DNA from 2 places in the Clostridium thermarum genome. Region 2 is predicted to be linked to the other one. Evidence: a T-box and tRNA genes for the amino acid it is inferred to sense, from the RefSeq annotation. Region 2 holds a T-box; the other holds one or more tRNA genes.
The links. A T-box is a leader RNA that pairs with one kind of tRNA and senses whether it is charged. The one in region 2 lies ahead of ileS (isoleucine--tRNA ligase), so its partner is inferred to be a tRNA-Ile.
Positions count from the first base shown of each region.

Region 1: it has a tRNA-Ile gene. The T-box ahead of ileS (isoleucine--tRNA ligase) is inferred to sense a tRNA for this amino acid. The anticodon was not compared.

Region 1 covers NZ_CP040924.1:12,681-17,314, reverse strand. Annotated here, with positions in the region: gene FHY60_RS00075 (NAD(P)/FAD-dependent oxidoreductase) at 1-1,391, opposite strand, end outside; gene FHY60_RS00070 (transcription repressor NadR) at 1,430-1,945, opposite strand; gene FHY60_RS00065 (HD domain-containing protein) at 1,970-2,485, opposite strand; tRNA gene FHY60_RS00060 (tRNA-Ala) at 2,598-2,673, opposite strand; tRNA gene FHY60_RS00055 (tRNA-Ile) at 2,677-2,753, opposite strand; rRNA gene rrf (5S ribosomal RNA) at 2,757-2,873, opposite strand; rRNA gene FHY60_RS00045 (23S ribosomal RNA) at 2,920-4,634, opposite strand, start outside.
Region 2 covers NZ_CP040924.1:797,160-817,079, reverse strand. Annotated here, with positions in the region: gene FHY60_RS03475 (putative ABC transporter permease subunit) at 1-48, opposite strand, end outside; gene FHY60_RS03470 (ABC transporter ATP-binding protein) at 41-766, opposite strand; gene FHY60_RS03465 (spore maturation protein) at 840-1,361, opposite strand; gene FHY60_RS03460 (nucleoside recognition domain-containing protein) at 1,374-1,949, opposite strand; gene FHY60_RS03455 (metal-binding protein) at 2,114-2,353, shown strand; gene FHY60_RS03450 (hypothetical protein) at 2,368-2,553, shown strand; gene FHY60_RS03445 (M48 family metallopeptidase) at 2,642-3,376, opposite strand; gene FHY60_RS03440 (DUF5050 domain-containing protein) at 3,518-3,979, shown strand; gene FHY60_RS03435 (LacI family DNA-binding transcriptional regulator) at 4,235-5,233, opposite strand; gene FHY60_RS03430 (ATP cone domain-containing protein) at 5,388-5,654, opposite strand; gene FHY60_RS03425 (hypothetical protein) at 5,946-6,464, opposite strand; gene ileS (isoleucine--tRNA ligase) at 6,603-9,710, opposite strand; T-box leader at 9,865-10,123, opposite strand; gene FHY60_RS03415 (hypothetical protein) at 10,407-10,688, shown strand; gene FHY60_RS03410 (RnfABCDGE type electron transport complex subunit B) at 10,729-11,556, opposite strand; gene rsxA (electron transport complex subunit RsxA) at 11,577-12,155, opposite strand; gene rsxE (electron transport complex subunit RsxE) at 12,171-12,851, opposite strand; gene FHY60_RS03395 (RnfABCDGE type electron transport complex subunit G) at 12,880-13,584, opposite strand; gene FHY60_RS03390 (RnfABCDGE type electron transport complex subunit D) at 13,584-14,408, opposite strand; gene lpdA (dihydrolipoyl dehydrogenase) at 14,802-16,220, opposite strand; gene gcvPB (aminomethyl-transferring glycine dehydrogenase subunit GcvPB) at 16,298-17,758, opposite strand; gene gcvPA (aminomethyl-transferring glycine dehydrogenase subunit GcvPA) at 17,755-19,098, opposite strand; gene gcvH (glycine cleavage system protein GcvH) at 19,100-19,483, opposite strand; gene gcvT (glycine cleavage system aminomethyltransferase GcvT) at 19,499-19,920, opposite strand, start outside.

The DNA of each region.
Region 1 (4,634 bases), 790 kb from region 2:
ACACTGTCAAACTCCTTAATTCTGTTTAATATAATTTTAGACTTCTTTGAATCCAAAACAATCTCTGTAACATGCCTATTAGTTTCCCTAGCTAATATTGAAATTATTTTATTTAAGCAATAGGATCCCTTACATCTTCCTAAAGTTGCTCCAGTTCTTCTCTGTATTCCTTCAAGAGTTCTTGCTCCTAAAGGTCTTCTAATGCTGTCTACAATTTCTCCCTCGGTTATCATTTGACAGGTACATATAATATTTCCGTATTTTTTATCTAACTTTATTAAGTTTTGCCTTTCATCGTTAGGTAATTCTCTAAACCTAAATACATCTCTTCGGCTATCTTTAAAGTTTTTTCTTAGCTTTGCATTTAAATTGCCAACTATAGTTTCGCATACCATCTTTGCTATAGAAGGTGTCATAGTTACCTGTCCATAATGGTTACCGGTTATCCTAACATAACCATTGTTTAAATAACTGTCATCAATTATCATTACATCACTCCTATAAGGTGAAGAATAAAAGCTATCGATTTGATTTTTATCTACCTCACCAACTAGACTCACAGCCTTATTCAGTGTTTCCTCAAGATTTAGTACTTTCTTTGTCCTTACAGAAACCAAGTTATGTTCCATTAGCGTATTTATGTAGTATGCCGTATCTCCATCTTCTCCAAGTGAAAATACTATTTTTGAATAGGTATCCTTCTCTTCCTCTTCTAATACAAAATAATTAATATATTCTTCCTGTTTATAGGCTAGTTTTCTGTCCGCATCGATACTATAATGATCACCAGGTGTAGTATTAACCACTACCTTACAAGTGAACTTATTTTTATTTGTAGTAACCCTTACTCCTTTAGATATACTTTCTATGTCAACGACCTCTTCAGATAATCTGAAAATGACTCCATTATCAAAAGCTACCTCTCCATAGGCTATAGCAAGGTCATACGGGCATACAACCCCTGTATTTGGCGAATATAAGGCTTTTACAACACTTTTACTCAGAGATGATTCCTTTGTCCTTGCTTCATCTCCTGAAAGTAGCTCCACGTAATCAATGCCTCTTTGTTGAGCACTTTTATACATTTTTTCTATTTGTTCTACACCTTTAGCCCCTTCTGCTGTTATCAGTGAACCACATCGTTTAAATGGTATGTTAAATTTCTTAGTTATTTCACTGAACATCGAATTTCCCATAAACTCAAGCTTTGCCATTAGAGTATCTTCACATTCCATTCCGTCATAAACAATAGCTGTATTGGTCAAAGCTACATCATCGGCAATATCATAATCCTTTTCTATTAATGCTATATTTAAACTATATTTTGATAGCTCATAGGCTACAGCACAGCCTATGATTCCTCCACCTAGTACTAATACATCATAATCCATAGTCGTCCTCCTATTTATAGGCTTAGCAATTCTGCAAATTAATCACAGGCTAAGTATCCCTTTTCTTTTAATTCACTTAATACGGCGTCTATGGTACCCTCACTGTCAGCTACAATTGTATGCATATGAACCCCGCCGGTTAGTCCCGATAAGGGCTGGGCCTTTTCTTTATTAAATTTCTCCATAAAGCTTTCAACATCTTTTAAGTTCTTAACCATCAACATTCCTTTTATTTCACCATATAGAGGGTGTTCAACAATAACATCCTCTATAGTTGCTCCATACTTAGTTATAATTTTTAGCTCTTCCTCAATATCCTCTCTTTTATGGCATACGGCTATTAATCTTTTAACCTTATAAGAATAATTCGATGGTATAATGTAACCTTCTGGTGTAGCTATAATATTTTCTCCCTCTGCTCTTAATATGGCAATGTCCTTTACAATTACTTGTCTTGTTACCCCCATTTCTGAGGCTAGTATATGTCCTTTCTGAGGTTCATTATCGGATCTCAACTTATTTAATATATACTTTCTTCTTTCCTTTGAATTCATTCTCTCACCACCCTATTATCTTATTTAGTTTAGGCCATCCGCATGCTTTAATATATCTAATTCCTCATCATTTATTATACCATTGTTATGATGATTTCTCACTAAGTATAGAAATCTATCATCATATCTCTTTAGTTCTTTTAGAATTTCATACCCCTTTTCAGCATGGTTAAAGTATACATCCACTTTTTTAACCTTCGTTAACCTTCTGAGATTACTTGGTGAAATTTTGTTCATTATTACTAATAACGATTTATCTATTATATTTATTCTTTTCTCTATTTTACCTATATCATGAAGCAAAGCAACTTTTTTAAAATCTTCTTTACTTATAGACAAGGCTGATTTATCCTTGATATCTTCTAAAAACTTTTCAACATCATGGGCTACTCTAATACAGTGCTTTTGTTCTGATACTGATAACATGAAAAATAACTTTTGCTCTTCAGTATCTAGAATACAATTCACATATTCTATGTCATCCTTTGTTACTTTACTAAAGGCAGCCCATATAAATTGCTTTACCCTATAAAGTCCCATAATTCACCTCATATTTGTTAGTATTTAAATTGCTATAATTTTATTTTATATTTTTTAATATATATTAACAAATAAAATAAAAAACCATGAACAAAAGTTCATGGTTTTCTTATGGTGGAGATAAAGAGATTCGAACTCTTGACCCCCTGCGTGCAAGGCAGGTGCTCTCCCAGCTGAGCTATACCCCCAAATGGTGGACCTTCAGGGACTCGAACCCCGGACCAACCGGTTATGAGCCGGTTGCTCTAACCAACTGAGCTAAAGATCCATAACCTGGCAACGTCCTACTCTTCCACTCAGTCTCCCGAGCAGTACCATCGGCGCTGTGAGTCTTAACCATCGTGTTCGGAATGGGAACGGGTGTAACTCTCACGCTATTATCACCAGATACTAGAGAAGCTTGTTCTCTGAAAATTGCACATAAGAATGTGTTTTAGGTCAAGTCCTCGACCTATTAGTACTAGTCAGCTTAACACATTGCTGTGCTTACACCTCTAGCCTATCAACCTTGTGTTCTTCAAGGGGTCTTACTGACTTACGTCATGGGAAATCTTATCTTGAGGTGGGCTTCACGCTTAGATGCTTTCAGCGTTTATCCCGTCCCGACATAGCTACCCAGCGGTGCTCCTGGCAGAACAACTGGTACACCAGAGGTCAGTCCATCCCGGTCCTCTCGTACTAAGGACAGCTCCTCTCAAATTTCCTACGCCCGCGACGGATAGGGACCGAACTGTCTCACGACGTTCTGAACCCAGCTCGCGTGCCGCTTTAATGGGCGAACAGCCCAACCCTTGGGACCTACTTCAGCCCCAGGATGCGACGAGCCGACATCGAGGTGCCAAACCTCCCCGTCGATGTGGACTCTTGGGGGAGATCAGCCTGTTATCCCCGAGGTAGCTTTTATCCGTTGAGCGATGGCCCTCCCACGAGGTACCACCGGATCACTAAGTCCGACTTTCGTCCCTGCTCCACTTGTGGGTGTCGCAGTCAGGCTCCCTTCTGCCTTTACACTCTACGAACGATTTCCAACCGTTCTGAGGGAACCTTTGAGCGCCTCCGTTACTTTTTAGGAGGCGACCGCCCCAGTCAAACTGCCCACCTAACAATGTCCCGTCACCAGCTTCATGGTGTCCGGTTAGAATCTCAGTATCATCAGGGTGGTATCCCAAGGTCGACTCCACAAAGGCTGACGCCCTTGCTTCCAAGTCTCCCACCTATCCTGTACAGATAATACCGAAACTCAATGCTAAGCTACAGTAAAGCTCTACGGGGTCTTTCCGTCCAATCGCGGGTAGCAAGCATCTTCACTTGCACTACAATTTCGCCGGATTTGCAGTTGAGACAGTGCCCAAATCATTACGCCATTCGTGCGGGTCGGAACTTACCCGACAAGGAATTTCGCTACCTTAGGACCGTTATAGTTACGGCCGCCGTTTACTGGGGCTTAAGTTCATGCCTTCGCTTGCGCTAAGCAATCCCCTTAACCTTCCAGCACCGGGCAGGCGTCAGCCCCTATACATCAGCTTACGCTTTAGCAGAGACCTGTGTTTTTGCTAAACAGTTGCTTGGGCCTATTCTCTGCGGCCTACTCGCGTAGGCACCCCTTCTCCCGAAGTTACGGGGTCAATTTGCCGAGTTCCTTAACTGCAATTCTTCCGCTGGTCTTAGGATTCTCTCCTCACCTACCTGTGTCGGTTTGCGGTACGGGCACTACTTCACTCCCTAGAGGCTTTTCTTGGCAGCGTGGAATCAGATACTTCGCTACTAAATTTCGCTCCCCATCACACCTCAGCATTGAACAGACGGATTTGCCTATCTGTTCTGCCTAGATGCTTAGACCCACATCCAATAGTGGGCACATCCTATCCTCCTGCGTCACCCCATCGGTAATAACGCGTCATAGTGGTATCGGAATATCAACCGATTGTCCATCGCCTACGCCTCTCGGCCTCGGCTTAGGTCCCGACTAACCCTGGGAGGACGAGCCTTCCCCAGGAAACCTTAGGTTTTCGACCAAAGAGATTCTCACTCTTTTCTCGCTACTTATTCCAGCATTCTCTCTCCTGTACAGTCCACCACTCCTTTCGGTATGACTTCAGCCCGTACAGGATGCTCCTCTACCGCTGACGCGCAAGCGTCAACCCGTAGC
Region 2 (19,920 bases):
TAGATTACTCTTTAGCAGTACTTTTGATAATATCCATAACTTACTCATTTTCAGTCAACTCCAAGAACATTTTTTCAAGGGACTCATTACTCTTAAAATGCTCCCTCATCTCACCAATGCTGCCGCAGAACAATATCTTCCCCTTGTTAATAATGGCTACCCTATCACATACCTTCTCAGCCACATCCAAAACATGGGTGGAGAAAAATACGGTTTTTCCGCTATCCGCCTGCTCCCTCATCATTTCCTTTAAAATATAGGAGGACTTAGGATCAAGACCCGTTAAAGGCTCATCCAGTATCCACACTTTAGGCTCGTGTATCAAGGCCCCCATAATCACTATTTTTTGCCTCATACCATGGGAATAACTTTGTATCTGATCTCCCAGAGCATTTGTCATTTCAAATCTCTCTGCAAGCATCTCAATTTTACTTTTTCTGTTTTCCCTTGGAACCTCATAGATATCCGCCATAAAGTTCAAATACTCTATGCCCTTTAATCTTAAAAACATGTCAGGGCTATCCGGTACATAGGCAAATTGCTTTTTTGCCTCCAGGGGCCTTTCGCTGTTGTCTATACCGTTTATTTTGATACTTCCCCCATCCTTATCTATAATTCCGGTGATCATTTTTATAGTGGTGGTTTTTCCTGCGCCATTAGGACCTAAGAAGCCGAAGATCTCTCCATCATTAATAGTAATATTTAAGTTATCTACAGCTTTTACTTTCCCGTTATAGCTTTTACTTAAATTAGAAAGTTCTATCATTTTTTCCCCTCATTTCTCTATATAATTAACATTTATTATTTACCTATTATTATATATGTAAAACTTTCCACTATCAACCTAATAAAGTTCTTGCTAAGGTCACTGCCATTATAATTGCTGTGATGTCTGCTATAATCGCCGCCCAAAGAGTATGTCTGATTTTCTTTATACCCACAGCCCCATAGTATACAGTCAGGGTATAAAATATGGTTTCAGTTGTCCCCATTATAATGGATGCTATTATTCCAATGGCGCTATCTGCACCATACTGTTTTAGTATGTCTGTAAATACTCCCATGGCACCGCTTCCGGACAAAGGCTTGATAAAAATCAAGGGTACAATCTCACTGGGTAGTCCGATTAGCTTAACTACCGGGGCTATAAGAGCTGTAAAATAACCTAAGACCCCTGAAGCACGAAAAACTCCAACCCCTACCAGCATAGCCAGGAGATAAGGAAATATTCGTATACATATGGAAATGCCATCTTTGGCCCCTTCCACAAAGCATTCATATACCTTTACACCCTTTAAAATGCCATATATGGTAACTGATCCAACAATTATAGGTATTATGGCTAGTATTATGTAATTCATCACTCCCACCCCTTAGAAAAACTTTTCAAGAATCTTACAGCAGATAACTCCAACCAAGGCTGCCGTGGCAGTGGCCAAAATGGCGGGAAGAATTATCATCCCTGGGTTAGATGAGCCGGCTGCAGCTCTCAAGGATATTACCGTTGCAGGCAACAGCTGAATACAGGCGGCATTCATTACCAAGAAAAGGGCCATATCATCGCTGGCAGTCTCTTTATCAGGATTCAACCTCTGCATCTCCTCCATTGCCTTTATTCCAAAAGGAGTAGCAGCATTGGATAGGCCCATCATATTTGCGGTGAGGTTCATTACTATTGCTCCCAATGCGCTTTTGTCTCTTCCAGCAGATTTATAGATTTTCTTTAAAACAGGCTCCATCAAGGCTGCCAGCTTTCCTGTAAGTCCGCTTTTTTCGGCAATTTTCATAACTCCGCACCAAAGGCAGAGCAGACCTACCATACCTATGAGCAATTCTACCGGAGAGTTTGCCGCCTTGATTATAGACTGGGAGATTGCTTCCCCCTTGCCTGTAATTAGCCCCACAATTATTCCACAAGCTAAAATAAAGAACCATATGTAGTTTATCAAGTTTATCCTCCTAAAACATACTTCTCAGAACATTTATATGACCTCTGTCAAATATAGAGACCAAGGAAGTTTTAAAAATTAATTTATATTTATTAGCTTTTTTATTGAAATTAAAATCTTTAAATGATACCATTTAATTAGCAACAATATTTATGGAGGACAAGATGATATTAAGAGATATAATGAAGTATATTGAAAGTGAGTACGAAGTAATAAACATGACACCTTGTGAAGTGTGTGGTGGTGAATTTATTGCGGAAGCCCTTCAAATTTCACTGATAGATGGTGAACCTTTTGATATATGCGAATGTATTTGTTCAAGCTGTGGTTATGAAAAGGAGTTTATGTTTCATGCTCCTTTTATATATGAAAAGTCATATAAATATAGACATAATCTAAACTAAAGGGGACAAAGAGAATGGAACAGACTAATTTAGATATTGCTAAACAAGAGATAGAAGAAGCACTTAAATTAGTAGAGGATATGGAGGCAGCCCTAAGTACAGTTGACTCACCAAAGGATTTAATCAAGGAAAAATTTGATGTGCTTTCAAAAAAGGTTCAAGAGTTGGAGAACATATTGAAAACAGAAGGAATATTATAAAAAAGTGGCCTTAGGCCACTTTTTTTTAGATGACAGCTATTAGAATTTAGACTTTAGATGTAAATTCTGCTAAGAGCAGAATATTTTTTTAGTAAATATATTCTAATTGCAACTTTCTTCCATGCTGTTTCAACCATTCCACTGCCTCTTTATAGTTAGGCATATACTTTTCTACTTCTAACCAAAATAACTTAGAATGATTTCTTTGTAAAATATGGCATAATTCATGAATCACAACATAATCCAATACCCATAAGGGTGCCATTACAAGCTTCCAGTTATAGTTTATGTTATTCTTAGAAGAGCAGCTGCCCCATAGGGTTTTCTGCTCCTTTATGTATATTCTGTTTACATGCACACCAATAATTTTGCTATAATGTGAGGTTCTATCCTGAAGTACCCTTTTGGCTATTTTTTTATACAGCTGCAAAGCCACTTCTTTACATGCAGCTCTCCTATCATCGTATTTTATTGAAGAAGGTATTGCAATAGTAAACTCCTTGCCGTCGAACCCACCGTACATTCTGCTCCCCTCCTTAACCTCCACCTTGCAAGTATATTCTTGTCCTGAATAGAGAAGTTTTTCTCCATCACAAAACTCTCTTATCCTTCTGCTTTTCTGAAGCTTTTCCATGGCTTTAAGTCTATTACCTAGCCAGGTTTCCTTTTCCTTTAAAAATCTTTCTATTAATTCTTTACTGCATCTACGGGGTGCTTTAATTATTATCTTACCTTCTTCATTTATAGATAGCTCAAGTGTTTTTCGGTTGTTTCTAATTATCACATACTCAATGTTTTTATCTGCAATTTGAACTCTCTGCATTAATAACCCTCCAGCCCTGAATAATTAGTGTATTTCAATGTTAAATATTGTATAATATAAGTAAGATGCTTCAGCCAAAATGTCAGTAACATTTTTTTCAGCTATCATGACAATAAGACCCTTAAAGGCTTTAACCTATCTGTGAGCCAATTAGATGCTGCCACTGCACTTAGAGAAATATACAATGAACAAGTATCTTATATAAACATTGTAGGCGAATGGGTTTACTTTATCAACAATAAAGGTTATATCTGCAAGATCAAGCAAACCGGTGAAAACTTTACTATAGTAAAATCTGGAAGGTTTTACAATCTTTTAGTTTACGACAATAATCTATATTTTATGGAGGACACTAAAATAATGACAGTACCGCTGCAGTCTCCCAATGAAATGCGTCAAATTACCTCTGGTGCCTACACTTATACCATAAGTGATGACGGTAAAAGCCTGTTCTATATGGAGCAAGACCTTGATCCCCTAAAAAGGAACTTTTATCAGGTGACCTTAACTGATTTTAGTAAAAAGTTATTCTTCAATTCAGAGGATAAATATAGTATTACAGGTATGCATACCTATAATGATTACAAATTCAAAGAATCTTGAAATTCACAGGAAATACCTGGTTACAGTTCTGGAGGAAATTATACAGATTCCCAACTTAATCTATGCAACTTCCCCAATTCATGTCTTTGGCAATAAGGCTTACTTTATAGCAGGCAGTATGGGCAGGAAACAGAATATAGTTACAGCATGTTCTGGGTCGACTTCGATAGTAAGACCATAAAAGCAAATAAAGCCTATGATTTATATAAATAAGAAAAGAAAGTATCAGTTAATTTAACCGATACTTTCTTTTTATTATCTCTTTGTTGAATCTCTTTCAATAATTTCATAAGGAAGAATGTAATTCTTCTCTTCCAATTCTTTCTTGTTAATAGTTTTAATAAGCATTCTCATACCTACAGATCCCATATCATACATTGGTTGAGCCACTGTAGTGAGCTTTGGATAAAATATGGATGATGAATAGATATTGTCAAAACCTATTACATCAACATCTTCAGGCACTCTTATTCCTTTATCTCTTAGTGAATTTATGGCACCCATGGCTATTTCATCTGAGGCACAGAACAGAGCATCAAAAGTTCCCTTTTCCAATATTTTGTTTACTCCTTCATAGCCTTCATGAGCTTTTTGTTCGCCAAAGTAAACAAAGTTTTCATCAATTTCCATGCCCTTTTCCTTTAAGGCATCTTCATAGCCGAAGTATCTAACTGCCGCAGCATTCACTTCATCCTTATGCACACCTATGTAGGCAACCTTTTTATTACCCTTATTTAAAAGAAACATGGTTGCGTCGTAGGCCGCTTCCCTATTATCGATTGAAACGCTTGGGAAAGTCTTATCCTTGTCTGAAGTTACTACAAGAACGGTTTTAAGGTCAAGCTCTTTTATTAATTCAACTATCTCAGGCTCAAGAGAGCTGCTCATGTATAAAACTCCGTCTACCATCTTTTCCTTTAGTACTCTCAAATATTCCTTTTCTTTTTCAAGGTCTGAATCTGAGTTACAAAGTATTATATTATAGTCGTAAATATTTGCCACGTCTTCTGTCCCTCTAACAATCTCAGGATAGAACTGGCTTGATATATCAGGAATTAATATTCCTACTGTCCTAGTTCTCTGTGTCTTTAAGCTTCTGGCCACAATATTAGGCCTATAGCCCAGTTTTTTTATGGCATCCTGAACCTTCTTTTTTGTATCTTCATTTACAACGTCAACATCATTTAATACCCTTGATACTGTTGCTATAGAAACACCGGCTTCTTTTGCAACATCTTTAATTGAAACTGACATATTATTCACTCCCCAATGATACAATTTATTATTCTCAATACTCCATACCGTCAGCCAATAGAGATTTTGTAATTAAATATAATTATACTTATAAATTGAAAGCTTTACAAGATAAAATACTTATTTTATGAAAACATTATGAAAACAATATTAATTATTGCTTACTTCCCCTTGCATATATATTCGCTAAACCATTGAATCCTAACTCCTGCAAAACCTGTATGATGATATCCTTTATTTTATAGCTTTCTATCATATTTATACCAAGTTTGTTTAATTCCCTGGTAATACTATTAGCAATATTCTCGGCATCAGATTCATTAATTGATTCATTTAAATCGTCAGAGGCCCTTTCAATAGATAATACTGTCTTCCTGAGGTCGAAGTCCTGTATTCTTCTGTCTTTTTTTATTACCTTCATATATAGCCCTCCTTCTGTTAAATTATTATGTTCCTTATACTTCTATTTTACATAATTCTTCATTATTTTTAAAGCATTTTTCAGAATTTTCTTGAATATATAAAACTATGTTGCTTATCTGAATTTTATTGCTTGGCAATTTTATTATAAACATAACATATCCTTATCTTAAATAAAGAGAGCTGCCGGTCTTTTTTGTGCGACAGCCCCAAATGTGTACAATCCGATATTAGATTTTAGAGGAAATTAGAACATAAGGCATAATTTTTATTTATCATCTAATACAATAGATTACAGATAAGTAGTTACAAATTTAATAGAATATAAATCACAGGTGAGGAGATCGTCAGAATCTGCTTCTTGAATTACTACATAGTCTATGCCAACCTGCCTTAATATTCCTCTTCTATCTGTGAGTATGCTTTCACCAATAAGAAATTCAATTCTAACGTTTTTTCCTATTTGAGTTCGCAGATATCCCTGTGTATATAAATAACTTTCTGGCGTTGGTGTTTGAAGCCCTAAACCAGGAATAACCTGTTGTACTTGGCCAGGGGTTGCCTGAGGTACTGCCTGTATTTGCTGTGCTGCTCCCGGTACTTGCTGTCCAGCTCCCACAGCAGCAGGTCCTCCAACCAATTCTCCACTGGGAGTCACTGAAAAACTCGGAAATGTAGGTTGTGTAGAACCGAAAAATATTGGTGCCGGTGCGCCTGCCGCAAAAGCAGATGTTCCAGGTGAAAAGGGCCCTGCTGTTGTTCCAGGAACAAATTCTCTCATTTCTTCCATGGATAAATATTCTTCACTCATTTATAGCCTCCTGAAAAATTACTCATATAAATAAGTATGTAAGAGTATACTTACTAGATTATTATATGTTGCTCTTTACGGTTGGTGACAGAAAAAAATGCGGAAAATCTTATACATAAAGATTTTCCGCAATATTAATTACTTAACTACTTCAACAGCCATTTTTAGCTTTTCACCGTTAATATTAAATTCTATACCTGCCTTATCGCTTCCGTATACAACTTCAACAGTCAGAGTTTCTCTCTTTATTACATCCTCAAATTTCTTACCTACAGCCTCTAACATGTCATTGCCGGCTATATAGAGATTGATTCTGTCAGCAACTTCAAAGCCGCTTTCTTTTCTCATATTCTGAATCTTGCTGACAATTTCTCTAAGGTGTCCTTCCTCTCTCAATTCATCACTGATATGAGTATCAAGTACTACACCTATTGTTCCTTCACCGGCAAAAGCAAAACCTTCCAAGCCCTGCATTGTAACCAGCAAGTTCTCCTTGTTGAGCTCAATTTCTGTTCCATCAACGTTGATTACTACAGACTTACCGCTTTGTACTTCCTGAGCAAGCTCCATCTGATTTCTGCTGGCAATTTCTTTTCTTATTGCAGGAATCATCTTACCGTAAGACTTTCCCAATACAGGAAGATTTGGCTTAATTTCAAAATTAACATACTTTGAAAGATCGGCACCAAATTGAACCTTCTTAATGTTCAACTCATCTTTAATTATATCTCCGTAGTACTCAGGAAGTGCTGCAGTACTTACAAGCATTTCTGACAATGGCTGTCTATTCTTAATATTGGCACCATTTCTTGCGCTTCTACCAAGCTTAACAATGCTGTAAGCAAGGTCCATAGCCTTCTCCAGGTCCTTATCTACCGTATCAGCATTGTACTCCGGCCACATGCATAGATGTATGCTCTCCGGTGCAGAAGGATCCAAGTTTACAACCAAGTTTTGGTAAATCTCTTCAGTCATGAATGGTACAAATGGAGCTGCTACCTTACAAAGTGTAACAAGAACTCTATATAAAGTTACATAAGCTCCAATCTTATCGTCTGTTAACTCTTCACTCCAATATCTGGCTCTGTTTCTTCTTACATACCAATTTGATAGCTCATCAGTAAAGGACTCTATTGCTAGTGCAGCTTGAGTTATTCTGTATCCATCCAGATCTTCATCCACAGTCTTCACTAAGGTATTAAGCTTTGACATAATCCACTTATCCATAACATTTCCGGATTCAAAGTCTGCATGCTTTGTAGGATCGAAATTGTCTAAGCTTGCATAAAGCACATAGAAGGAGTAAACATTCCACAGTGTGCTTAAGAACTTTCTTTGAGTCTCAGCTACATCATCCTCAGAGAATCTGGTTGGCAGCCATGGAGCACTGGCAGTGTAAAAATGCCATCTTGTTGCGTCAGAGCCTTGATGCTCAATTACCTCGAATGGGTCTACAACATTTCCCTTATGCTTTGACATCTTTAAGCCGTGCTTATCAAGTACGTGGCCTAATACTACGCAGTTCTCAAAAGGATTAGTATCAAATATTGCCGTGGAAATAGCAAGCAGTGTATAGAACCATCCTCTAGTTTGATCTACTGCCTCTGATATAAATTGTGCAGGGAAGTTAGCTTCAAATAATTCCTTATTCTCAAAGGGGTAATGATGCTGGGCAAAAGGCATAGATCCTGAGTCAAACCAGCAGTCAATAACCTCGCCGGTTCTTGTCATTTCCCCTCCACACTTTTCACATCTTAACTTTACAGCATCAATATAAGGCTTATGAAGCTCTATATTTTCAGGAGTATTTATTCCCTTTTGCTTTAGTTCTTCTATGCTGCCGATACATTCCTTGTGGCCGCAGTCACATTGCCAAATTGGCAGCGGAGTTCCCCAGTATCTATCTCTTGAAATACCCCAGTCTATAACATTTTCAAGGAACTTACCAAATCTACCGGTTCTTATATTGTCAGGATACCAGTTGATCTTATTATTGTTTTCAAGCAATTTATCTCTAAGGGCAGTCATCTTTACAAACCAGCTGTCCTTTGGATAGTAAAGCAGCGGTGTGTCACATCTCCAGCAGTGTGGATAGGAGTGAGTGAACTTTTCTGACTTATAGAGCATGTTATGTTCTGCCATATATTCTAGTATTTTTGGATCTGCCTTCTTAACAAATACTCCAGCCCATGGCTCAACACTCTCAACGAACTTTCCTTCTCCATCTACCAGATTGATAAGCGGTAATCCATATTTCTGACCAACAAGATTATCGTCTTCTCCATAAGCAGGTGCAATATGAACTACTCCTGTACCGTCAGTCAAGGTAACAAAGTCTCCATGGATAACATAGAAGGCCTTCTTATCCGGAGTGGCAAAGGGGAATAATTGCTCATATTCCATTCCTAAGATATCTTCGCCTTTGAACTCTCTTATAACTTCATGTTCATGGTTTAATACAGATAAGAGGTCTTTAGCGAGTATAAAATACTCATCATGAACTTTTACCTCTGCATAATCATATTTTCTATTTACCGCTAAGGCAACGTTGGAAGGTAAAGTCCATGGAGTTGTTGTCCAAGCAAGTATATACTTGTTAGTTTCTCCCTTTATCTTGAACTTTACAAAAGCAGTTGCTTCCTTAACATCCTTGTAGCCTTGTGCAACTTCATGTGATGAAAGACCAGTTCCGCATCTTGGGCAGTATGGTACTATTTTATGACCCTTGTATAAAAGATCCTTTTCCCACATTTTCTTTAGTGCCCACCATTCGGATTCAATGTAATCATTGTGATAGGTTACATAAGGATTATCCATATCAACCCAATAACCAATTTTTTTAGACATATCCTCCCACATATTAACGTAGGTAAATACGCTTTCCTTACAATGCTTTATAAACTCTTCTACACCATACTCTTCTATCTGAGGTTTCCCTGAGATACCCAGCTTCTTTTCTATTTCAAGTTCTACCGGAAGTCCATGTGTGTCCCAACCGGCTTTTCTTAATACCTTATATCCCTTCATAACCTTATATCTTGGTATAAGGTCCTTAATAACTCTTGTTATAATATGACCAACATGGGGCTTACCATTTGCTGTTGGCGGTCCGTCATAAAAAGTAAAGTATTCACCTTCTTTGTTCATGTCAAAGTTTTTTTGAATCACATTCTTCTCTTCCCAAAGCTTTCGTATGTCTTTTTCAATTTGTACAAAGCCCTTGGAAGAATCTACTTTTTTGTACATCTTGTTTCCCCTTTCCTTCCATTGTATAGTCTACTTTTCAGATATTAATGAATTATATACTAGTATAACCAAATTATGTTATTAAAAACTCATTAAAAGTGAGAGTATTTATATGTATTGTTTTAAACTCTATAAGTAAATAAAAAACTTCGCCCTACAGGACGAAGTTATATTCGCAATACCACCTCTAAAGTACACAAATCAAGTACATATTCAGAATCAATAAAGCTTAATTCCAGTCTATACTCTATCCTGTAACGTAGGCTTACGGACTCGCTTACTCAGTATTATGAAACACTATTTCAGCTATCAGCTCCACGGTGATTTTCCTTAAACGTTCGCTATGGCTTTCCACCAACCGCCACTCTCTTTAAGCTCTCTGCTTAAGTACTTATCCGCTTCACAGCATTTCGGCTATCTTAGATTATAGTACAGTTAGCGATTATTGTCAATTACTTTTGATATAGTAAGGCATATAAGAAAATTGCGTCACAACGCAATTTCTTTCATATGCGAATTTTTATTTTAATTCAAATAAATCACTAGTAGCAAATTTGTACAGAAATCATATGATATATTAGAATCCAAAGAAAACCGGCATTCTGTTGACTGTGTAACGTACGGCACAGTTGATACATGCCATAAATTGCTGCAAGATAATAAAAAATAAAACTTATTTGAAAGGTGGATTAAAAAATGAGTAGATGTCATTGTAGACCTATGTGTGAACCAAAACCCGTTTGCATGCCATACACAGGTGATAAGAATTGTATCTGCGATTTCCCAACCCTTATCATACTAATTCTTATAGTTCTTCAATTCTCAAAGCATGGAAAAGGCTTCGGATTTGACAAGGACGATGACTATGATGATTGCGACAGAAAAGGCAAAGGAAATGACGTAATAGGAAACGGAGTATTATTCATAATCGCATTATTCTTCTTATCCTGCGCTGGCTGCGGAAGAGGCAGATACTAAGCAAAAAAAGAATGAGGGCTATGATAGCCCTCATTCTCTTTTATACCATTTCTGGTTGTTTAATCTGTATTCCGGTAATTACCTTAACAGGACATTTGAAAGCACACAGACCACAGTTTGTACACTTAGTATAATCCACAGAAGCTATATTATTGTCCACAGCAATTGCCTGTACAGGACAATTCTTTTCACATATTCTACAAGCAATACATCCCTTTGAGCAATTTTCTCTTGTAGTCTTACCAATATCCTTTGAATTACATGCCACTCTATAAGCATTATCCATTGGCACTGATTCAATAAGATTCTGAGGACAAGCTTTTATACAAGCTCCACAATTTACGCATTTTACTTCGTCAACCACTGCCACCCCATCAACTACAGCTATGGCACCGAACTTACAAGCCTTCACGCAGTCACCGCAGCCAAAACAGCCGTATGAACAGCCTGCCAGACCTTCCAGAGCCGCAGCTTCCTTACAGGTAGTTACTCCCTGCAAGTCCGCTTTTATCTTTCTGGAAGAACAATTGCCGCTGCATTTAACAAAGGCAACTTTCTTAGCCACCTCCACTGCAACTTCTCCTATTTGAGCTCCCATAATCTCAGCTATTTTTGAAGCACAGGCAGCACCACCTACGGTACAGGCAGTTAATGGTGCTCCTTCTTCTACTATTGCAGTTGCATAGGCCTCACAACCTGCATAACCGCAGCCACCACAGTTGGCTCCTGGCAGTACTTCTCTTATCTTTGGTATTCTTTCATCCATTTCAACGTGAAATTTCTTTGCGGCATAGCCCAGCAGAACACCGAAGAGTAAACCTAAAAACCCTAAGCTTAGAACAGCACTTAATATATTCATGTAATCCATAACGCTCTACCTCCCCTTACCTATCTTATTAGTCCTTGGAAGCCCAAAAATGCTATGGACATGAGACAGGCTGTAAAAAGGGTTATTGGAAGTCCTCTGAGTGTTTCCGGTATATTTTCATTGCTGTCTACGTTCTGTCTGATAAAGGACATAAGTACTATAGCAAGCATAAATCCAAGAGCAGAGGCAATTCCGTTAGCTACTGATTCCAGTAAATTATATGATTCCTGAACATTTAACATGGTCATACCTAAAACAGCACAGTTTGTTGTAATAAGTGGAAGATATATTCCCAGAGCCTTATACAAGCCAGGTGAATATTTCTTTATAACCATTTCAACAAACTGCACCAAGGCAGCTATAACAAGAATGAAAGCTATTGTTGATAAGTATTCCAATTTCAAAGGAATCAATATAAAGGTATTAACTATATAGGTCATTAAGGAAGCTATTATCATAACAAAGGTAACAGCTAATCCCATACCAATGGCTGCTTCTTTCTTTTTGGAAACCCCAAGAAAGGAGCATATGCCCAAAAATTTAGAAAGCACATAGTTATTGATGAATATGCCACTTATAAAAATCAAAAATATCTCCATACTAATGTACCTCCCTTACACGTTGTTTCCATGGCACTGAGATGCCATGCTGCAGCTCGAACAGTTATGATCTAAAGTTTTAGCTTTAGTCCCGGCTTTCTTCGCCTTTTTAATGTTCACATAATTGATTACAGCCATTAGTGTTCCAAGAGTAAAGAAGGCTCCCGGTGCCAATATCATAATTGATGCCGGTTTGTATGCTTCAGGCATAACCTGAGTTCCAAAGAAGGTACCTGCACCCAGAATTTCTCTTATGGTACCTACAGCAAGTAAGCCTGCAGTAAAGCCTAATCCCATTCCTATAGCATCAAAAATTGCTGGTAAGATAGGATTTCTGTTAGCATAGGCTTCTGCTCTACCTAATATAATACAGTTAACAACTATCAAGGGTATAAATATACCAAGAGATTTATATAAGGCCGGTACATAGCCCTCCATTAACATTTGAACCACAGTAACTAAGGATGCGATTATTACTATATATCCGGGAATTCTAATTTTATCCGGTATAACCTTTCTCAGTGCTGAAATCATTGCATTTGAAAATATTAAAACTACCATTGTAGCTAAGCCCATACCTAATGCATTTTCCGCAGAGGTTGTAACCGCTAGAGTTGGACACATGGCTAAAACCTGAACAAAAGTTGGGTTTTCGGTGATTAATCCATTCTTAAATCTCTCAACTAACTTATTCATTTTTCCACTCCTTTTCTCAAAGCTTTTGTCACTCACTTGCACCAGAGGTTCCATCTGATGCTGCTTCACTTGCACCCGAAGCTGCATCAGAGCCACTGGCGCCAGAAGTAGCATCTGATTCGCTAGCACCGGAGGTTCCATCGGTTTCTTCCAATTCAAAATCAACGCCCTTTATAGTTTTCATATAGTAAGAAATTGCAGTATTAACTCCTGTTCCTACAGCTCTTGAAGATACTGTAGCACCGCTTATTGCATCAACTTCGTTTTCGGCAGAAGCTTGCCCTTTAACTATAGAAATGCCCTTTTCTACAGGCTTACTCACAAACCCACTTCTAAACTTTTCCTCAACTATTTTTGCTCCCAGACCAGGTGTTTCAGAATGTCCAATTACTTTTATTCCAGACAACTTATCTTCTTTAGAAATAGCAACAAACATTTCTATATTCCCATGGAAGCCAGTTGTCGTAACCTTGATTATATGTCCCAGTACTTCGCTATCCCCCTGAACCTCAAAAGCTTCCTCCACCTTTGTCTTTTCAGACTCATCACCGCTAGGAACCTCAAGAACAGTTTTGCCTGTTGCTCCAGGCAAAAGCTCAGCTAAGTCGCTTGAGGAAATCGCCTTGTTCTCAGCTATGGTTTCTGCTGTAAGGTCGTTGACAAATCCTATTGAAAGTCCAGAAAGAGCTGTTATTATAAATAAAATCAAACCTAGTTTTAAATTTTCCCGCATTACTTAGCAGCCTCCTTTACTGTTTTCTTGGAAGTAAAGTGGTCTATAACCGGAGTAAATAAGTTTAAGATTATTACTGCATAATATGGTCCCTCAGAATTATATCCTAAAATCATAATTATCATGGATACTATTCCAAAACCTAAGCCAAATATAGCTTGTCCTAAAGCACTTTTAGGTGTAGTATGTGGCTCTGTAGCCATAAACACCGCAGCAAAGAATAGTGATCCAACCAGTAATTTAGATTGTACATCATAGCCTAATAGTGCCGCCATGGCAGCTGAAGATAATATTGCAACTAACGGGGTAACTATAGAAATCTTTCTTCTTATAACTAAATATAGTCCACCCAGTAATATTGCAGCTATTGATACTTCCCCCATATTTCCTTTTACTTGTCCAATTACCATAGACAACAATTTTGAGTCAAATACCGGTGCAGTTCTCTCAGCAGAAAAATCTGATGGCTTTATCATAGCTGCTGCCCATGAAGCTATGATAAAAGCTTTTGCAGCTCCTGCCGGATTCATAAAATTGTTTCCAAGCCCACCAAAGAACAACTTAACAACAACTGTAGCAAATATTGAACCTACTGCTGCAACCCATAGCGGAATAAAAGGTGGCAGAATAAGGGCTACAATTATCCCTGTTACTACAGCGCTTAAATCTTTAATAGTCTGTTTTCTTTTTACTATTACATTGAATACTGCCTCGGCTATAACGCTGGCTACCGCACCAACCGCTATAACTCCTAAAGTTGAGAATCCGTAAAAATACGTACCTGCCACGATTACCGGCAGTAAGGCTATTAATACGTCGATCATCTGTTAATTCACCTCTTTGTTAAATTTTAAATGCTGTAATTTTGTGCTAGTATTTTAGCATAATCGGTGAGTAAACTATGCTGTTATGTACTGTAAATGAATGAAACGGTTTACTCCCAATCATATTATATCGTGAAATCAGGCTAAATGGTATGTCAAATAATGGTATATATTACCTCTTTATCAGCTATTTTTTGTCTGATAGTTACCAAATTAACAATTAAACTTTAAGTAAAATCAGATAAAATCATGTAAATTCAATGGATAGCAACATTTTAACAGACATATATTTTGTTATTTTATTAACAATTACTAATTTTTTGTTAATAAAATATTTATATTTTTTTTCGACTTCTATTAAAGGAGTAGTCTCCACAGACTACTCCTTTAACATTATCCCCTATTCACCTGATGTATGGATTGGCCCTTTATAGCCATCACAGCCTCTGAAAAGGCTTCTGCCAAGGTAGGATGTGCATGCATGGTCTCTATTACATCCTCAACCCTTAAGCCAGTACTTACCACCAGTGTGCCTTCATGTATTATATCTGAGGCATGAGGCCCCATTATATGAATTCCTATGATCTCCTCTATTTTTTCGCCTTCCACTTCATCCCTGGCTTTCGATATAACCTTTACCATACCTTCCGGTTCTCCTAGGGTAAGGGCCTTCCCATTTGCACCGAAAAGAAATTTACCCATCTTATAGTTTATCCCCTGCTCCTTAGCCATTTCTTCAGTAATACCAACGGAAGCTATTTCAGGGAAAGTAAATATACAGGAAGGTACTACACTTTTATCATCCGATTCTCTTCCTATTACAATATGCTCAGCTGCTTTTATTCCCTGATGGGCGGCGGCATGGGCTAACATTGCCTTCCCATTGATATCACCAATGGCATATATGCCTTTTACATTGGTTCTGAAGTTACTGTCTACCTCCACCCCTTTTCTATCAAAGCCTATACCGGCAGCCTGCAAGTTTAATTCTTCTATCAGAGGTACACGTCCAACGGAAAGCAGCACTTTTTCCGCAGCTATTTTAGTTGTGCTCTTTTTTGTTTCACAGTTTAGGATATATTCATACTCCGACTTTTCAATACCAATGACTTTAGTTGAAGCAAATATCTCCATCCCCTTTTTCTTCTGTATAGCTGTGAATCTCTTAATAATATCTGAATCGGCCATAGGCAAAATACTGGGCATATATTCCACAACAGTGACCTTTGTTCCCAGTGCATTAAAAATGGCCGCAAACTCCATGCCAATAACCCCACCTCCTATCACAGCAAGGCTTTTTGGCACTTCAGTAAAATCCAGAATGTCATCACTTAGCATTATCCCTTCTAAGTTAGCTCCAGGGATAGGCGGAAGCATTGGCTTGGATCCGGAGGCTATGATTATGTCATTTCCCCTTAATTCTTCCTCGCTTCCATCATCCTTTATGACTGTTACGGTACTTTCATTCTTAAACTGGGCCCTTCCTTTAACCACCTCAACCTTATTGGCTTTTAAAAGCTGTTGAATTCCGGACACTAGTTGCTTAACAATGGTTCTTTTTCTTTCTTGGATTTTATTTACATCAATGCCATACCCTTCAACCCTTATCCCAAACTGATCAACATTTCTCAGGGTATTTACTATTTCTGCAGTTCTATACAATGCTTTTGTTGGAATACATCCACGGTTTAAACAGGTCCCCCCCAATTCATCCTTTTCAACAAGGGTAACTTTAGCCCCTAACTGAGCTGCCCTAATAGCAGCCGTATATCCCGCCGGCCCTCCTCCGATGATAATTATACTCTTATCCATTAATTCACCTACTCTTTGTGAAATCTATTATTTAAAAGAATACTTTATATCAGCTGTCAAATGTCAATTGTCAATTTTCAAGTATTCTTCCGCCATCTCAGTATCGGTATCCTTGCCGCCCTCACCTCATCAAGCCTACGCACTACAGTATTGTGGGGTGCAGTTTTCAGAACTTCCGGATCCTCTCTTGCCTCCTGAGATATTTTAATCATAGCTTCAATAAAGGCATCTATAGTTTCCAGGCTTTCTGTTTCTGTGGGTTCCACCATTATGGCACTATCCACAATAAGCGGGAAGTATATGGTTGGCGGATGATAGCCATAGTCCAGCAGTCTCTTTGCCATGTCCAAGGTAGTAACGGTATGGGCACCTTCTTCCAGGCCCCCCAGTACAAATTCATGCTTACATACCTCGTCTATTGGCAGGAAATAATGGTGTTTTAACCGTTCCTTCATATAGTTGGCATTTAGGACTGCCATTTCGCTGGTCTTCTTTAAACCATCTGCCCCCATAGTAAGTATATAGGTATAAGCTCTTACCAAAACTCCAAAGTTGCCATAGAAGCTCCTCACCTTACCAATGCTTAGAGGCCTGTCATAATCTAGCCTATATAGATCTCCTTCTTTATTGACTACTGGTACCGGCAGGAAGGGTTCCAACTGCTTCTTTACCCCTACAGGCCCACTTCCGGGACCTCCTCCGCCATGAGGAGTGGCAAAGGTCTTATGGAGATTTAAATGAACAACATCAAAGCCCATATCTCCAGGCCGTGTTATTCCCATTATGGCATTCATATTTGCCCCGTCGTAATATAGCAGTCCTCCAGTCTCATGAACAAGCTGTGCTATCTCTTGGATATTCTTTTCAAAAAGCCCTAGGGTACTTGGATTAGTGAGCATTAATCCTGCAGTTTCTTCATTTAATACTGACTTTAGACTTTCCAAATCCACAGCACCTTTACTGTCAGATTTTACTTCCACCACCTGAAAACCGGCAACGGATGCAGAAGCAGGATTAGTTCCATGAGCTGAATCCGGCACAATTATCTTCTTTCTTTTATACTCGCCACGGCTCTCATGATAAGCCTTAATAATCATAAGTCCCATTAATTCACCATGGGCCCCTGCTGCGGGCTGCAGGGACATAGCATCCATACCGGTGATTTCACATAGGGCTAAGCTTAAGTTATACATCAGCTCCAGCGCTCCCTGTACAGTTTCCTCCCTCTGATAGGGATGAATATCTCTAAAACCTGATAAGATTGCCATATCTTCATTAATCTTCGGGTTGTATTTCATGGTACAAGAGCCTAGTGGATAAAAGCCGGTATCCACACCATAGTTCTTATTTGAAAGCAAGGTGTAATGTCTTATGACATCAACTTCACTGACCTCCGGTAGGTCTAATTCAGATTTTCTTAATAAGTTTTCTGGAATCATTTCTTCCGTAGAGCATTCCGGCACATCACATTGGGGCAGAGAATAGGCTTTTCTTCCCTCTTTGGAAACTTCAAAAATTAAAGCATTGTATTCCTTCATACTATTTCCTCCATTATCTGGACAAGGTTATCTATTTCAGACTTTGTTCTCTTCTCTGTAACACAGAGTAATGAACCGTCCCTATATCGGGGATAATCCCTACCTAAATCATAGCCTCCCAATATTCCATTAGTTAAAAGCTGTTCATTTAGTTTAGAAATATCCACTGGTGACTTCACTGCAAATTCCATAAAGAAAGGCTTGTTAAACAATGGTGCGTACTTACCGGTCTTGATTAATTGCTTGTATGCATAGTGGGCCTTTTTCATGCTTTGCTGCGCTACCTCTTTAATTCCCTGCTTTCCTAAGGTAGTCATGTATACCGCTGCTGCCAAAGCATTTAAGGAATGGTTGGAGCAAATATTTGAGCTGGCCTTTTCTCTTCTTATATGCTGTTCTCTTGCCTGCAGGGTCAATACAAAAGCCCTCTTGCCTTCTACATCCACTGTTTGGCCTACTATTCTTCCCGGTAACTTTCTCATTAATTTTGCACTGACAGCCATAAAGCCTAAGTGCGGCCCTCCAAAGCTCATACTGTTTCCTAAGCTTTGACCATCTCCAACGGCAATATCTGCCCCGATTTCTCCCGGTGTTTTAAGCAGTGCCATGGCTATAGGTTCCACATTCATAATTAACAGAGCTTTATTTTCATGGGTAACTTTTTCAATCTCAGAATAGTCCTCCGCTATTCCAAAAAAGTTTGGATTCTGTACTATTACTCCTGCTGTATCCTTGTCAATTAAGCCTTTCAGATGGTCTATGTCAGTAACCCCTTCATTTACTTCTGCTTCAATAAGACATGCTTCATGAACCTTCATATAGGTAGCTAAAACTCTTCTTACTTCCGGGTGCACAGTTTTGGATACGATTATTTTCTTTCTTCTGGTATTATCTACAGCCATCATGGCCGCCTCTGCGCAAGCAGTAGCTCCATCGTACATAGAAGCATTAGCTGTATCCATTCCTGTTAAATCTGCTATCATAGTTTGATACTCAAAAATGGCCTGCAAGGTACCTTGGCTTATTTCCGGTTGATAAGGGGTATAGGAGGTATAAAATTCTGACCGTCCGATTATATGTTTTATTATTGAGGGTATATAGCGGTCATAAACTCCTGCCCCTAAAAAGCAAACTAATTCCTTTAAATTTCTATTTCTGTTTGCCATGCTTTCAAGCTCATTTGTCACTTCCAGCTCAGCCTTGGATTTTTGCAGCTTTAATCCATCCTTTAGCCTAATACTCTCAGGAATATCCTTAAAAAGTTCTTCAATTGATTCTACCCCAATAGTCTTCAGCATCAGCTCTTCGTCTTGAATTCTATTTGCAATGTAAGGATACATATTATCTCTCCTCAGCACAGAATTTAGTATATTCCTCAGGGCTCATTAAGTCTTCCAGTTTTTCACCATCTTCAAGTTGAACACATACCATCCAAGCGTCATAGGGCTCTTCATTCACAAGCCCCGGTTCATCAACAATGGCTTCATTTGCTTCTATTATGGTACCTGCTACAGGCAAATAAACATCAGAGGCTGCCTTTACTGATTCCACCACTGCAAAGCTATCCCCGGCAGCAAATTCACTGCCTGTCTCAGGCAGTTCTACATAAACTATGGCTCCCAGTGCATTCTGTGCATAATCTGTAATACCCACATAGGCCTTTTCTCCTTCTTTTCTAACCCACTCATGATTCTTTGTGTACAATAATCCTTCTAAAACTTTCATGAAAAATACCCCCTATTATTTTTTATAATTTTTATTGTAAAATTTCTTATTTATAACTCTAGCCTTAACCGGCTTATTTCTTATGACAATATTGATTTCCGTATCTATTTCGGAAAAATTGCTGTCCACAAGTGCAAGGCCAATATTTTTCTTCAGGCTAGGTGCCATATATCCGGTAGTCACAATACCTATATTTTTTCCCTCCACTGAAACTTCATAGCCATGCCTTGCTATTCCTCTGTCTAACATTTCAAAACCTATAAGTTTTCTTTTCAAGCCCTCCTCTTTCTGTTTTAACAAAGGCGCTTTGCCTATAAAGTTATCTTTATTCAGTTTGACAAAGATATTTAGGCCTGCTTCCAAAGGTGTTATGTTTTCTGATATCTCGTTGCCATACAGCGGCAGACATGCTTCAAATCTTAGGGTATCCCTGCAGC